Regions from separate parts of the Palleronia sp. THAF1 genome, predicted to be linked through region 1. Evidence: riboswitches for the same ligand, from Rfam matches in the RefSeq annotation. Region 1 holds a riboswitch; the other holds the start of a gene.
The links. Region 1 has a riboswitch for thiamine pyrophosphate ahead of thiB (thiamine ABC transporter substrate binding subunit). Riboswitches for the same ligand answer to the same signal wherever they lie in the genome.
Positions count from the first base shown of each region.

Region 2: linked by a shared signal. The riboswitch ahead of thiM (hydroxyethylthiazole kinase) and the one ahead of thiB (thiamine ABC transporter substrate binding subunit) in region 1 are both predicted to bind thiamine pyrophosphate.

Region 1 covers NZ_CP045420.1:196,777-204,225, forward strand. Annotated here, with positions in the region: gene mtnA (S-methyl-5-thioribose-1-phosphate isomerase) at 1-651, shown strand, start outside; gene FIU81_RS00985 (2-hydroxyacid dehydrogenase) at 692-1,615, shown strand; gene FIU81_RS00990 (cupin domain-containing protein) at 1,619-2,101, opposite strand; TPP riboswitch at 2,179-2,279, shown strand; gene thiB (thiamine ABC transporter substrate binding subunit) at 2,312-3,292, shown strand; gene FIU81_RS01000 (thiamine/thiamine pyrophosphate ABC transporter permease ThiP) at 3,268-4,818, shown strand; gene FIU81_RS01005 (ATP-binding cassette domain-containing protein) at 4,805-5,488, shown strand; gene FIU81_RS01010 (cytochrome c1) at 5,545-6,357, opposite strand; gene FIU81_RS01015 (cytochrome b) at 6,369-7,449, opposite strand, start outside.
Region 2 covers NZ_CP045420.1:1,659,916-1,667,364, forward strand. Annotated here, with positions in the region: gene FIU81_RS08295 (hypothetical protein) at 1-301, shown strand, start outside; gene FIU81_RS08300 (3-oxoacyl-ACP reductase) at 534-1,298, opposite strand; gene thiD (bifunctional hydroxymethylpyrimidine kinase/phosphomethylpyrimidine kinase) at 1,301-2,107, opposite strand; gene thiE (thiamine phosphate synthase) at 2,104-2,691, opposite strand; gene thiM (hydroxyethylthiazole kinase) at 2,709-3,500, opposite strand; TPP riboswitch at 3,547-3,642, opposite strand; gene FIU81_RS08320 (TetR/AcrR family transcriptional regulator) at 3,843-4,463, opposite strand; gene FIU81_RS08325 (aldo/keto reductase) at 4,550-5,626, shown strand; gene FIU81_RS08330 (RidA family protein) at 5,712-6,119, opposite strand; gene FIU81_RS08335 (LysR family transcriptional regulator) at 6,262-7,143, shown strand.

The DNA of each region.
Region 1 (7,449 bases):
AAGCCCGCAGGCCAGCCGGTCAACATCCTGACCCACTGCAACGCGGGCTGGATCGCAACCGTCGATTTCGGCACCGCCACCAGTCCGATGTACCAAGCGCATGACGCTGGTATCCCGATCCACGTCTGGGTGGATGAAACGCGGCCGCGTAATCAAGGCGCGCTGACCTCTTGGGAGCTTGGCAGCCACGGCATCCCGCATACCTACGTGACCGATAACGCAGGCGGGCATCTGATGCAGAAGGGGATGGTCGATCTGGTGATCACTGGCACCGACCGGACCACGCGGCGCGGCGATGTATGCAACAAGATCGGCACGTATCTCAAGGCGCTGGCGGCGCGTGACAATGGCGTGCCATTCTACGTGGCATTGCCCTCGCCGACCATCGACTGGACGGTAGATGATGGTGTCGCCGAGATCCCTATCGAAGAGCGGCGCGCGGACGAGGTGTCGCACATCATGGGTGTTCTGACAGATGGCAGCGTGGGGCAGGTGCGGGTGACACCGGATGGGACGCCCGCAGGCAATCCGGCCTTTGACGTGACACCCAATCGGCTGGTGACGGGGCTGATCACCGAACGAGGCGTATGCGACGCGACACCAGAGGGACTTGCCGGGCTTTTCCCGGATATGGCGCAAGCGGCGGAATAGGCCGCGGTCGCAAGTCAGGAACGAAACAGCGGGGGACATCATGCCTGATATCATTTCCATCGGGGCCTATCCGAAGGTCGACCGCGCGGCCTTGGCGGGCATGGGCGCCGTGCCGTTCGCGACGCTGGAGGAGGCGCTTGCCATGGATGACCGGGACAGCGTGCGGGCGATTGCCTGCATTGCCGTTCGCCTCGACGCCGCCACGATGGACGCGTTTCCGAACCTTGGCATCATCGCGAATTGCATGGTGGGCTACGATTCCATCGACGTGAAGGCGGCCCGCGAACGGGGCATTGCGGTGACCAACACGCCAGACGTGCTGAACGACGATGTGGCCGATCTGGCCGTTGCTCTGCTGTTCGCGCAGGCGCGGGGCATGGTGCAGGCGGACGCGCATGTGCGGACCGGGGCCTGGGCGACCGAGTTCTTCCCGCTGAACCGGAAAGTCTCTGGCGGCACGGTCGGTATCCTTGGTCTGGGCCGGATCGGGCAAGAGATCGCGGACCGTCTGGCGGCCTTCAAGATGGATATCCATTACTGGTCCCGCTCGGAAAAAGAGACGCCCGGCTGGACCTACCACGCCGATCCGGTCTCGCTCGCCCATGCCGTCGATTTCCTGATCGTCGCCTGCGTCGGTGGGCCGGAGACACGCGATATCGTTTCATCCGAGGTGATAGAGGCGTTGGGCAAGGACGGGGTGATCGTCAACATCTCTCGCGGCTCGACCATCGATGAGGCGGCGCTGCTGGATGCCTTGGAAAACGGGCGGCTGGCCGGGGCGGGCCTTGATGTGTTTGAGAACGAGCCGGCCCCCAATCCGCGATTTACCAAGCTGGATAACGTCGTGCTGCAACCGCACCAAGCGTCCGCCACCCACGCCACGCGCGCCGCCATGGGGCAGCTTCAGCGCGACAACATTGCAGCATTTCTGAAAGGGGAGCCGCTGCTGACGCAGGTGAACTGACGGCTATTTCTTTCCAGCGATCGGGAAGGTCAGATCGTCCATGTCGGCTACCGTCCACGGCAGGCCCGCGCTGCGGAAGATACGCTTTCCAAGACGCGGGTAGTCACCAACGTCATGCGCCGCACGCTCTCCGATCACCAGCGCGCGGAACGGCTCTGTTCCGGTGTTCTCGATATGATGCGCGGCGCCGCCTTTCGGATGTCCGATGACGTCGCCGGGACCGATAGGTATCTGCGCATCACCGATCACCATCGTCGCGGTGCCGGACAGGACATAGACGCACTCGTCTTCGTGGTAGTGCACGTGATGCTCGGTCGTCAGATCACCGGGTGACACTTCGATCAAATGCACGCCGATGCCGCTCAGGCCGGTCGCGTCACCGAGCGATTTATTCACCCGCCGCGCGCGGTCGTTCGGAGAATGGGTTTTGGCTGTGCCTTCCATCGCGGCGATGGCATCGGCGGTCAGCACATGGATGTCTTTCATCTTCATCCCTCCTTTTTTTGCGTCGCTTCGCTTCTACCGCGAACCGCTTGCCCTGACATCCTGAACGGCTTACCTCTCGCATCACCTCGGGGCGCCCAAGCTGGGCTGAGACGCGTGATGCGGACCCGTTGAACCTGAACCGGTTAGAACCGGCGGAGGGAAGGTACATGGCCCAAGCGCCGCCTTTCCCACCCCGAATTGGAGAATGCGATGCGCTACTACGCCCCCCTCGCCCTTTTGCTCGCCGCGCCCGTCGCGGCACAGGACCGCCCCGTGCTGGAGGTCTACACCTACGACAGTTTCGTCACCGAATGGGGCCCCGGTCCGGCCATCGAAGAGGCGTTCGAGGCGACCTGCGCCTGCGATCTGCGCTTTACCGCTGCGGGTGACGGCGCGGCGCTGCTGTCACGGCTGAAGCTGGAAGGCGCGCGGACGGATGCGGACGTGGTCGTCGGGCTGGATTCGAACCTGATGCAAGAGGCGGGCGAGACCGGCCTGTTCGGCGCATCCGGTTTGGCGGATGTAAACTGGGATCTGCCGATCGCGTGGGAGGATGACACCTTCGTGCCGTTCGACTGGGGCTACTTCGCCTTCGTCCACCGCGCTGATTTCGATGCGCCGACGGATTTCCGGGCACTTGCCGAAAGCGACACGTCCATTCTGATCCAGGACCCACGCTCGTCCACGCCGGGACTTGGTTTGCTGCTATGGGTCAAGACGGCCTACGGCGAAGAGGCAGAGGCGATCTGGGACGGGCTGGCGGACAATATCGTGACGGTTACGCCCGGATGGTCTGAGGCCTACAACCTGTTCCTTGAAGGCGAGGCGGACATGGTGCTGAGCTACACGACCTCGCCCGCCTACCATCTGATCGCAGAGGAAGACGAGGGCTTCACGGCGGCTGCGTTCGATGAGGGCCACTATTTGCAGGTCGAGGTCGCGGCGGCGGTCGCGTCATCGGACCAGACGGAACTGGCGCAGGATTTTCTTGCGTTCCTCAGCAGCGGTGAAGCGCAGAGCATCTTGCCCACAACCAACTGGATGTATCCCGCGAAGACACCCGAAGGCGGGCTGCCCGCTGGTTTTGACACGCTGATCGCCCCTGAAGTCGCACTACTGGTGCCCGCGTCCGAAACGCCCGAGACGACCGACGCCGCATTGGCAGAATGGCTGACCGCGCTGGGCCGCTGACGCTTGCGGGGCTGACCGCCGGGGCGCTTGTCGTTGCCTTGGTGGTCGGCTCTCTGGCGGCGGTGGCTTGGCGCGCGGGCGACGGTGCGCTGGGGCCGGGCGACTGGGGCGCGGTGCGCTTCACGCTGTGGCAGGCGGCGCTTTCAGCGGGTCTTTCGATCATCTTGGCGGTGCCGGTGGCCCGCGCGCTGGCCCGTCGTCGGTTTCCGGGGCGCGCGGCGGTGGTCACGCTGCTGGGCGCGCCGTTCATCCTGCCGGTGATCGTTGCGATCCTTGGCCTGCTGATGGTCTTCGGACGCGCAGGCTGGATCAATGATGCAGGCGGTGCGCTGGGCTTGCCGCCGGTGTCGATCTACGGCGCACACGGGGTGATCCTGGCCCATGTGTTCTTCAACCTGCCACTGGCGGTGCGCCTGATCCTGCAAGGCTGGCAAGAGGTGCCCGCCGAAAGTTTTCGCCTGGCCGCGAACCTTGGCTTCGGGGCGCGCGACATGTTTCGGGTGATCGAATGGCCGATGCTGCGCGCCGTACTACCGGGCGCCGCACTGGTGATTTCCCTGATCTGCACCTCCAGCTTTGCTGTCGCTCTGGTCCTTGGCGGAGGGCCGCGCGCGACGACAATCGAACTGGCGATCTACCAGGCATTTCGCTTCGATTTCGACCTTGGCCGCGCCGCACTGTTGGCCGGGCTGCAACTGGGCGTAACGGTCGGGGCCGGATTGCTGGCCCTGCGTCTTTCGGTGCCACAGGCGATGGGCGCCGGGCGGGGCAGGGTGGTGGCGCGTTGGGACGGTGGGCGCGGGTGGTTGGACGGCGCGATCATTGCGGCGGCGATCCTGTTTCTGGCTTTGCCGCTGTTGGCGCTGACCGTGCGCGGACTGCCGGAGTTGCTGTCCTTGCCCGCGTCGGTTTGGAGCGCTGCGGGCCGCTCGATCTGGGTTGCGGCGCTGTCAGCGGTTCTGTGCCTTGCCTTGTCGTTGGCGATTGCCGTGGCGGCGCAACGCTTGGCGGGGCGGCGCGCGCGCGGGTTGGAGCTGGCCGGGATGTTGGGGCTGGCGGCGTCTCCGCTGGTGCTGGGCACGGGGCTGTTCATCCTGATCAATCCGTGGATCAGGCCCGACAGGGTGGCGCTGGTAATGACCGCTTTGATCAATGCCGTCGCGGCGATGCCATTCGCATTGCGCGCGCTAGTTCCCGCCGTAGCCCGGATCGAGGCGGATTACGGCAGGCTTGCCGACTCGCTGGGGCTGACGGGTTGGGCGCGGTTGCGACGGCTACTGTTGCCACGCCTGCGCCGACCATTGGGTTTCGCGGGCGGACTGGCGGCGGCGCTTTCGATGGGTGACCTTGGGGTCATCGCGCTGTTCGCCTCGGCGGATACGGCGACTTTGCCGTTACAGCTGTACAGGTTGATGGGGGCGTATCGGATGGACGCGGCAGCCGGGGCGGCGCTTTTGTTGTTGGCGCTAAGCCTCGCGGCCTTCTGGCTGCTGGACCGCGGAGGGCGAATGGATGCTGACGCTTGATCTAACCGTACGGCAGGGCGACTTCGCGCTGCGCGCAGACTGGTCCGTGCCGAAGGGCGTACAGGTTGCCGTCATGGGGCCGTCGGGGGCCGGAAAGTCGACGTTGGTGTCGGTAATTGGTGGGTTCTTCGACGCGGACGGCAGCATCATCTGGGATGGTGCGCGGATTGATGGGCTACCGCCGGGAAAACGGCCCGTAGCGACGCTGTTTCAAGACAACAACCTGTTCCCGCACCTTACGGCAGAGCAGAATGTGGCGCTGGGCGTGCGCCCCAGCGGACGGTTGTCAGACGCGGAACGGCGCGCGGTGAAGGAGATGCTGGCGACCGTCGGCTTGCCAGATTTGGGCGCGCGCAAACCGGGCGCATTGTCCGGTGGGCAACAGGGCCGAGTCGCCTTGGCGCGTGCGATGATGCAGGATCGTCCCATCCTGTTGCTGGATGAGCCATTCTCGGCGCTGGGTCCGGCGCTAAAATCCGAGATGATTGATCTGGTCACGCGGTTGGCGTCCGAAGGCGAGCGTACGGTGCTGATGGTGACGCACGATCCTGAGGACGCGCGACGTATGGACCAGACGGTGCTGGTGGCAGACGGAGCAGCTCACCCACCGGCACCGACTGGGCTGCTGCTGGACGATCCGCCAGAGGCGTTGCGCGCCTACCTTGGCTGAAATGAAAAGACCCGCGGGGGATGCCGCGGGTCTTTGATCTTTGTCGGTAGTTCGGATCACTCGGCTGGGACGCCGTCCTTTACCTTGCGCTTATGCGGCGCCCAGATGCGCTTGTTCGTCAGGTACAACAGCACCGCCAAAACGGACAGCATCAGCACACCTGCAAAACCGGCGCGCTTGCGAGCGGCGAGCTTTGGCTCTGCGGTCCACATCAGGAAAGCAGCGACATCTTGTGCGACCTGTTCCGTGGTCGCTTCCGTGCCGTCTTCATAGGTAACATCGTCGCCATAAAGCTGTGGCGGCATTGCGATCCAACCACCGGGATAGGCCGTGTTTTCGTAAAGGATCGCGCCGGCTTGCTCCATCTGCTCGCCGGTGTAGCCTTCGAGCAGCGATGTGATGTACTCCGGGCCGCCCATACCGTTGACCAGCTGGCTGATGCCAAGACCATAGGGGCCGTGGAAACCAGCACGCGCTTTCGCCATCAGCGACAGGTCGGGCGCGTTCGACAGCGAGGACTGCGGGAAGTGGTCCGTCGGAACGGCGGTGCGAAAGTCACCTTCGCCGTCCAACAGAGCCTCGTCGAACACCTCGTACTGTGCGGCATAGGCGCGGACCTGATTTTCCGGCAGGCCGGGGCCGCTTTCATCTCCGAGTGTGCGATACGGCACGTATTGCAGGCCGTGGCAGGCGGAACAGATCTCGGTGAAGACCTGCAGGCCGCGCTGCAACTGGAACTGGTCATAGGTGCCGAACGGACCTTCGAACGAGAAGTCGTAGTCGTAGACATGACCTTCGCTGCTGGCGGCCTGCGCCGCCCCGGACAAGCCGAGGGCGATCGCGATCGAGAGGGTAAGTTTCTGGATCATCTTGCTCTCTCTCATTCGGCGGGGTTGACGACGGTCGAAGTGCCGCCGGTGCTGGAGGAATAATGCGTCGCATAGTCCTCTTCGATGGTGGTGGGTTGCGGCAGCGGTTTTTCGAAGACGCCCAGCAGCGGCAGGATCACCAGGAAGTAGGCGAACCAGTAGGCCGAAGCGATCAGCGAGATCGTGGCATAGGGCTCTTCCGCGGGCATGGCGCCGACCCACATCAGGACGAAGAAGTCCACGAACAGCAGGGCGAACCACCACTTGAACATCGGGCGATAGCGACCCGAACGGACCGACGAGGTGTCGAGCCACGGGGCCAATGCCATCACCGCGATGGCACCGAACATCGCCAGGACACCGAAGAACTTGGCGTCGACGATGCCGCCGGTCACGAAGCTGGCGATCTGGACGACCCAGACTTCAGCCGTGAAAGCGCGCAGGATCGCGTAGAACGGCAGGAAGTACCATTCGGGCACGATGTGTGCAGGCGTCGCCAGCGGGTTCGCTTCGATGTAGTTGTCGGGGTGACCCAGGTAGTTGGGCATGAAGCCGACGATGGCGAAGAAGACGGCCAGGATCACGGCCAGCGCGAACAGGTCCTTGATCACGAAGTAGGGCCAGAAGGGCAGTGTGTCTTTCGCGGCGTCTTCCTTACTGGTGCGGCGCACCTCGACCCCGGTGGGGTTGTTGTTGCCGGTGGTGTGGAACGCCCAGATGTGGACGATCGTCAGACCCGCAAGGATCATCGGCATCAGGTAGTGCAGCGAGAAGAAGCGCGTCAGGGTGTATTCACCCACCGCCGGTCCGCCCAGAAGCCAAGTCTGAAGCGGCTCGCCGATGAAGGGGATCGCGCCGAACAGGCCGGTGATGACCGTGGCACCCCAGAAGGACATCTGACCCCAAGGCAGAACGTAGCCCATGAACGCGGTGCCCATCATCAGCAGGTACATAAGGATACCGATGATCCACGTCACCTCACGCGGCTCTTTGTAAGAGCCGTAGTAAAGGCTGCGGAAGATGTGCAGGTAGACGGCCACGAAGAACAGCGATGCGCCGTTGGCGTGCATGTATCGCAGCATGAAGCCGCCG
Region 2 (7,449 bases), 1.5 Mb from region 1:
GCGCGCCAATGGCGAGCCGCAGATCATCCGTGATCATCTTCGGTCCGAGACCGAGCTAAACGAGGCACTGCCGCTTCTCGCAGAAGCCGAAAGCGAGGCCCGGCGGCGTGGCGAACGGGTGCGCGTCGCAGCGAACCACTGGACCATAGGAGAACTTGCAGCGGTGTTCTCTGTGTCGTTGGACAGACGTATCCAAGCACGCGCCGCCATGAGTGGAATTGAAATGAGCGGAAGCGCCTCGATCGCCCGAGGAACGGAAGCCGCAGGCGCGATACTAGATGCTATCGGGGAAATTGGGTGAATAAGGGGTCTGATCTGGCCAGGAGCAGAGTCGTATCATAAGGCGTTGCAGACCTTCGCCGCGCTACGTATGCAATCGTAAGATGCGGACATTCCTGCCGTTCGCTACGGTTGCGAAAGTTCGCCTCGTGCTGGCGCAGCGGAGGTCACCTTGGGCGGAATGCGGACATTCGCCGCAGCTTGCACCAATGTCCGCTACGAGATTTTGAAGAGATCGAGCATGCTGCAGATTGTCAGTCACACACCAATCCACCATCGACCACCAACGTCTGACCGGTCACCGCGCGTGACCACGGCGATGCGAAGAATAGCACCGCATCGGCTAAATCTTCAGGCGAAGTGACGCGGCCGAGCGGTGTCAATTCAGCGATCGTGTCGAAAACGGCCTCGGGTGTCGCCGCGCTTGCGTCGGTGGTACGCAACAATCCACCTGCCACCATGTTCACTCGGACCCCGAGCGGGCCAAGGTCCTTTGAAGCGGTCCGCGTAAACGCCATCAGCGCGGCCTTGGCTGCGGTATAGTCGTGATAGGGCACAACAGGGTTCTGCACGAGGTTGGAGCCGATCGTCACGACGCTGCCTCCGCCCTCTGCTTTGAAGTGGGGCAGCATCGCCTGTATGGAATGTAGCGCGCCGCCCACGGCGACTTCGGCCTGCTGCGCAATGGCGGGCCACCCCAGGGTGTCGAGCTTGGCCCGGTCGTCGCCATTGAACGAGAAATCCGCCAACGCATTATGCACGAGGGTCGTTGGCGGACCGAGCCGGTCGGCGACCTCAGCCACCATCGCGGTGACGGCTTCGGCATCCGTGACATCTGCTGCGAAGGCCATGGCGTGCGGGCCGACCTCGCGGGCCGGAGCCTCAGCCTGTGCAGCGCTGTTTCGATAGTTTATCGCCACTCGCGCCCCTTCGTGAGAGAATGCGCGGGCGACGGCGGCGCCGAGACCGCGCGCCGCGCCGGTGATCAGGACAGTCTGGTTTTCGAGTTCGCAAGCCATGGTCAGAATGTCTCCGGATAGAACGCGTGGAAATGGTGGACGGGGCCGTGACCAGAGCCGACGGTCAGATCGCCTGAGCGGAGGATGGCCGTCGCGATGTAGGATTTCGCACGCCGCACGGCCTCGGGTAGTGGCAGACCTTGGCCCAGTTGCGTTGCCAGCGCTGAGGACAGCGTGCAGCCGGTGCCGTGGGTGTTGCGCGTGGCATGGCGCTGGCCCTCGACCCAATAGGTGTCATCCGCGGTCAGGAGCAGATCGGGACTGTCGCTACCGGCGAGATGCCCGCCTTTTATCAGAACCGCCGATGGCCCCATCGCCAGTAACGCTTTTGCCTGTACCTCCATTCCTGATCGGTCCGTTGCCGTATCGGTGTCCAGCAGATCCGCGGCCTCGGGCAAATTCGGGGTAATGACCGAAGCAAGCGGCATGAGGCGGTCGCGTAGAGCGGCAACGGCCTCGGCCGCCAGCAAGCGGTCGCCACCCTTGGCGACCATGACCGGGTCCAGAACCACGGGCGCGGTCAGCCCCGAAAGCGCCGCGGTCACGGCCTCGATGATCGCTGCACTGCCAAGCATGCCGATCTTTACCGCATCGATGGAAATGTCGTCGCGGATGGCGGCGATTTGGGCAGTCACCATGTCGGGGTCCATCAGCGTGACGGCGCGCACCCCCTTCGTGTTTTGCGCCGTCAAAGCCGTGATTGCCGACATGCCATAGCCGCCATTGGCCGAAATGGCCTTCAGATCGGCCTGGATGCCAGCGCCGCCCGAGGGATCGGAGCCTGCGATGGAAAGGATGTTGGGGATCATTTTTGCTTCCATGCGTCGACGAGGGCGCGGGTCGCTGTCTCGGGATCCGCAGCGCGGGTCACAGCCGAGACGACAGCCATGCCAGACGCGCCCGCCTGTTTCAGAATGGCGATGTCGCGGATGGACAGCCCGCCGATTGCGAGTGTCGGCACAGGTGCTGCCGCGACGATACGGGTCAGCCCCTCGGGCCCGATGGGAGCGGCGGCATCTGGCTTGGTCGCGGTGGCGCGAAAGGGTCCCGCACCGATATAATCAATGCCGTCGGGAACGCGCGCGCATTGCGCAACGGTGTCGATGGAGATGCCCAGCAGGGCATTCGGTGCGATCCGGTCGCGCGCGCGCAGCGGGTCGCCGTCGTCTTGCCCGATGTGCAGATCAGCGCCCGTCGCGCGCGCCACTTCGACCCGATCGTTGACGAAGACACGCACGCCCATCGGCGCAAGCGTTTCGATCAGTGCATCGGTCATACGAGCCAGTTCGGCGTCGGAGGCGGTCTTGTCCCGGATCTGCACCGCCCATGCCCCACCGCGGGCGGCGGCCATGGCTTGGTCGCGCACCGGGGTCGGGGCGGTGGGGTCGGTCACAACATAGACTGGGCCAATCACGCAAAGACCTCGATCCGCGCGGCGGCGTCCAGCACCTCAGGCGTAAGATCATAGAGGGCGTCAAGAAACGCCACCTGAAAGCTGCCCGGTCCCTGTGCCTTTTGGCCCGCGACCTCGCCTGCGATCCCGTAAGCCGCCAACGCCGCGACGGTGGCCTCGAAGCCGGGCTGGCCAATGCAAAAGGCCGCGATGACCCCGTTCAACGAGCAGCCCATGACCGTGATCCGTGCCATCATCGGGTGGCCGTTACAAACGCGCGCTGCGCGCGTGCCGTCCGTGACAAAATCGACCGGGCCCGAAACGGCGACAATGCCGCCGGAGCGCCGTGCCAGCACGCGCGCCGCATCCTCGGCGGCATCCACGCTGTCGCCGGCATCCACCCCCCGCGCAGCCCCGCCGATACCCGCCAGAGCGAGGATTTCCGATGCATTGCCACGCACCACGGTGGGTTTCAGGTCAAGCAACTTGGCCGATAGATCTTGCCGGAACCGCGTGGCAGCCACGCCGACCGGGTCGAAAACCCAGGGACGGCCCGCTTCGCCCATGACTGCGGCCGCATCCTGCATGGCAACACCCCAGTCGGGGTCAGCAGTGCCGATATTCACGGTCAGTGCCTGCGCCAGTACGGCAAACTCGGCGGCTTCCTCGCGCGCATGCACCATGGCGGGTGAAGCGCCTATGGCCAGGAGGACATTCGCCATTACGTTCATGGCGACGTAGTTGGTGATGTTGTGAACAAGCGGCTTGGCCGTAAGCACGGCGCTCAGGTATGATCCTGGGGTCTGCATTGTGCCTCCTTTTTCTTCGGAGGCACGAAAGACGTAAACCCTCAAGGGGTTCATCTCCGCAACTTCCTCCGCCGGCATGATCCGGGTCAGGTTCAAAGGGTGCTTCTCAGCCCGCGCATTGCGGACGCCCCTGTTGTCATGGCAAGGGTTGCACGATGATGAACGGAAAACAAGGCAGGCAGAAGTTCGCTGGCCTGACCAAGAGTGACCGCATTGGGCCGTGAGCAACGTGTGGTATGGCCAGTCACGTCCCACTCCCGCTGCACCGCCGCAGATCTGCTTCGAATCCTCAATGCTTGTTGCTGCGACGAGGACTTCGTCCGCTTTGCGCGGCGATGATCATCACGCCCCCTGACTTTGCCAGCCCGCCATCGACGCATGGGCAACCGCCAGCAGGGTTTCCCGATCGGCTCCGTCACGCGCGAGAACGGACATGCCCTGCGTCACTGCGAGAGCGAGGTCGGCGAGCACCTTTGATCGTGTGGATGGCGGCAGGATTCCCCGTTCGATGTCGCTCTCGATCCGTTTGACGATGATCGACCGGATGACGCACCGTTCCTGCGCCGCAGCTTCTCGAACATCGGATGCATTCTTCGAGCCGGTGGCCACGGCACTGGCGAGCAAGCATCCCCGCGGGGTCGCTTCGCCCGTGAAGAGCCGCGCCGCATTTTCGATCATGTCCGCCACGGCATGTCGCGCTGTCGGCGCGTCGGCGAACGCTTTCTCTAGGTCGTCGGGATCGCCCGCGTAGCGCTTCATGGCTTCGAGAAACAATCGCTTCTTGTCGCCGAAGGCTGCGTAAATGCTGGGCGCCGTCACCCCCATCGCTGCGGTCAGGTCACTGATCGAGGTGGTCTCGTAGCCGCTTTCCCAGAACGCGAGCATAGCCTTCTCGAGCGCAGCGTCGCGATCAAAGGACAGGGGACGGCCGGTCTTGCGGCGGGCTGTGACGGGATCTTTCATAATGGTCACTAATAAAGTCGTTGACGCAGGCGCTCAAGGTCTTCATGTGATTTCGTAACGATCAATATGTAACGCGGAGCTAACCCATGTCCCTCACCGATTACCGTGCCCTCGGGCGATCCGGCCTTGTCGTCAGCCCGCTATGCCTCGGCACGATGACCTTCGGCCCTGGCGAGTGGGGTGCGGACGAAGCGGCCTCGCGCGAGATCTTCAGCGCCTACCGAGACGCGGGCGGCAATTTCGTCGATACCGCCGACATCTGTTCCGGCGGCGCGAGCGAAGAGCTGGTCGGCAAGTTCATCCGCGAAACCGGGTCGCGCGACGATATCGTCCTGGCCACCAAGTTCGGCTTCAACGGATCGAGCAGCCCTTTGACGGCCACACGAGGCCGCGGGGGCAATCCCCATGCAGGCGGCGCAGGATCAAAGAACATTCACCGTGCGCTGGACGCATCTCTGAAACGGCTCAGCACCGACTATGTCGACCTCTACTGGATGCATATCTGGGATGGCGTCACACCGGTCGAAGAGGTTGTGCAGACGTTGGGCGACTTGGTGCGCGCCGGCAAGATCCGCCACTACGCGTTTTCCGACATGCCGGCATGGGTCGCGATGAAGGCCGCGACCATCGCGTCCGAGCGCCGAGTGCCCGGTCCGATCGCCATGCAGGTGGAATACTCGCTGGTCGCGCGGGACGTAGAGGCCGAGCACTTCCCCGCCGCTCGTGACGGCGGAATGGGCGTGATGCCCTGGAGTCCGCTGGCCGGCGACTTCCTGACAGGAAAATACAGCCGCGACGACACCGCCGATACCGGCCGGCTCAGCGGTGCCAATCCGTTTGGAGACAGCAAGTTCAAGGATCGCAACTGGGCCATCCTCGATACGCTCCGGGAAGTCGCGTCTGAGCTTGGCTGCGAGCCGGCACGGGCGGCACTCGCCTGGACCATGGCACGGCCGGGGGTTGCCTCGACGCTCGTCGGCGCGCGGACGGTCGCACAGCTGACCGGCAACATCGCGGCGGCCAGCATCAGCCTGAGCGACGAGCAGATGAGCCAGCTGAGCGACGCCAGCGCGCCGCCCCCCGGTTTCACTGCATCACTCGCGTCCCCCATGATCCGGAAGATGCTCTACGGCGGGCATGAGGTTACGGCTTGGGGTGAATAAGAAATACCGCGCATGCGGGACGAAACGCGAAGCGGACACCTCGCGTGTGACTGTCCCCCTCCATTAAAGAGGGACAGAGCACCGATCACGCGGGGAGGCTGACGACCATTTCGATTTCAAGCTGGAACTCTGGCGCTGCCAGCGCGGACACGCCGATGCCTGTCAGGCTCGGTTGCGCCCCGTTTAAAAACGCGGCGAGCCGGGTCATGACGACCTCCTGCGTCTCCGGGCGCAGGTCGGTCATGTAGATCCGCATCTGCGCGATCTGCCGCGGTCGCGCGTCCAACGCCACCAGTGCGTGAGAAAGGTTTTCTACCACGATGTCAGTCTGCTCTTCGAGGTCGGCTGGCACCGCTTCCCCGTTGTGCCGCCACGGGACCTGACCCGAGACGAAGGCGAGTGGGCTCGGCGGGATCACCGAGATCTGGGAATAGCCGACGCGCCCCGCGTCGGGCAGCGTCGTCGGGTTCATGCGGGTGAGTGAGATGGCCATTAAAGGTCCTTTTCCTGGCTTTGGCTGTCGGGATGACAAGCGTCTTGCAAGCCGGTACCTAAGACCGCGATCCGCGAATGGAGTTCGCCGCTGTGACGAAGATTGTGCGCCATTGACCCGTGCCGCGCTGAATGGTACGCGCGTGGACGAAATCCTGACCTTCCTCGCGATCGTCGAGACGGGGAGTTTCGTTTCGGGCAGTCGGAGCATGGGCCTGTCGCGATCCGCCGCCGGCAAGGCCCTTTCGCGGCTCGAGGAACATTGCGGGGTGAGGCTGTTGAACAGAACCTCGCGCGCTCTGAGCTTGACCGAAGAAGGCCGGCGGCTTTACGCTCAGGGGGTCGAGCTTCGCAGCACGCTCGATGCTGTCGGCGCCCGGTTCGTGGGCGACGGCGGCGATCCGCGCGGAGAGCTCCGCATCAGCGCACCGGACGCCCTCGGGCGTCGGCTCGTGCTGCCGGTGGTTAAACGGTTTCTTGAGAGATGGCCGGAGGTGCAGGTCGAGATGAGCCTGTCGGATACGGTGACGGACCTCGTCTCGGACGGGGCGGACCTTGCCGTGCGGATCGGTGTGCGGCTGCCGAACCCCGGTCTGATCTGCCGGACCCTTAGGCAGGAACCTTTGGTGCTCTGCGCCAGCCCCGCTTACCTCTCCCGCACTGACGTCCCGACGCGGGTAGAACATCTGAGTCGACATGATCTGCTGATCCATGCCAGCCAGAACATGCGGCAGACCTGGCAGCTGAAGGAAGCCGACGGCACATGGGTGCGGGCCAGCGGGCGCTCTCGCCTGCGGCTCGATTCCGGTGAAGCGCTGAGAGAGGCCGCGTTGGCGGATATGGGGGTCGCGTTGCTGCCTGAGAGCATCGTTCAAAGCAACTTGGCGGATGGGCGGCTGAAGAGGATCTTGCCTCAGCGCGACACGGGGACGGTCGAGATTCTGGCACTCTATCCGCACAAGCGCATGCTCGAGTCGAAGGTGCGTCACTTCGTGGATATGATCGCTGCGGATCTCGCAATATGAACCGTGCTTCGACCGGATCTGGAGCGACGCGAGACGGACGATCCTGCGGTATGGCAAGCAAGGATTGGCTTTTTCCGGTCTACCGATAGCCCGTTTCGCGAATGTCAGAAATCTCCTGCTTTGCTGAACCCCGCGAGCACAACGATGCTGTTTGAAGGCTCCGACGACCGCATTCGGCACGCCGCACCGCGGCATCGGCCGATCAATTGAAGGTCCGCAAAGTGCCGAGTGACGCGTTTATTTGGATGGTTCTGGTAGACCTCTGTGGCCGATCCCAAACACCTAGATCGGCGGAGAGTAGAAGAA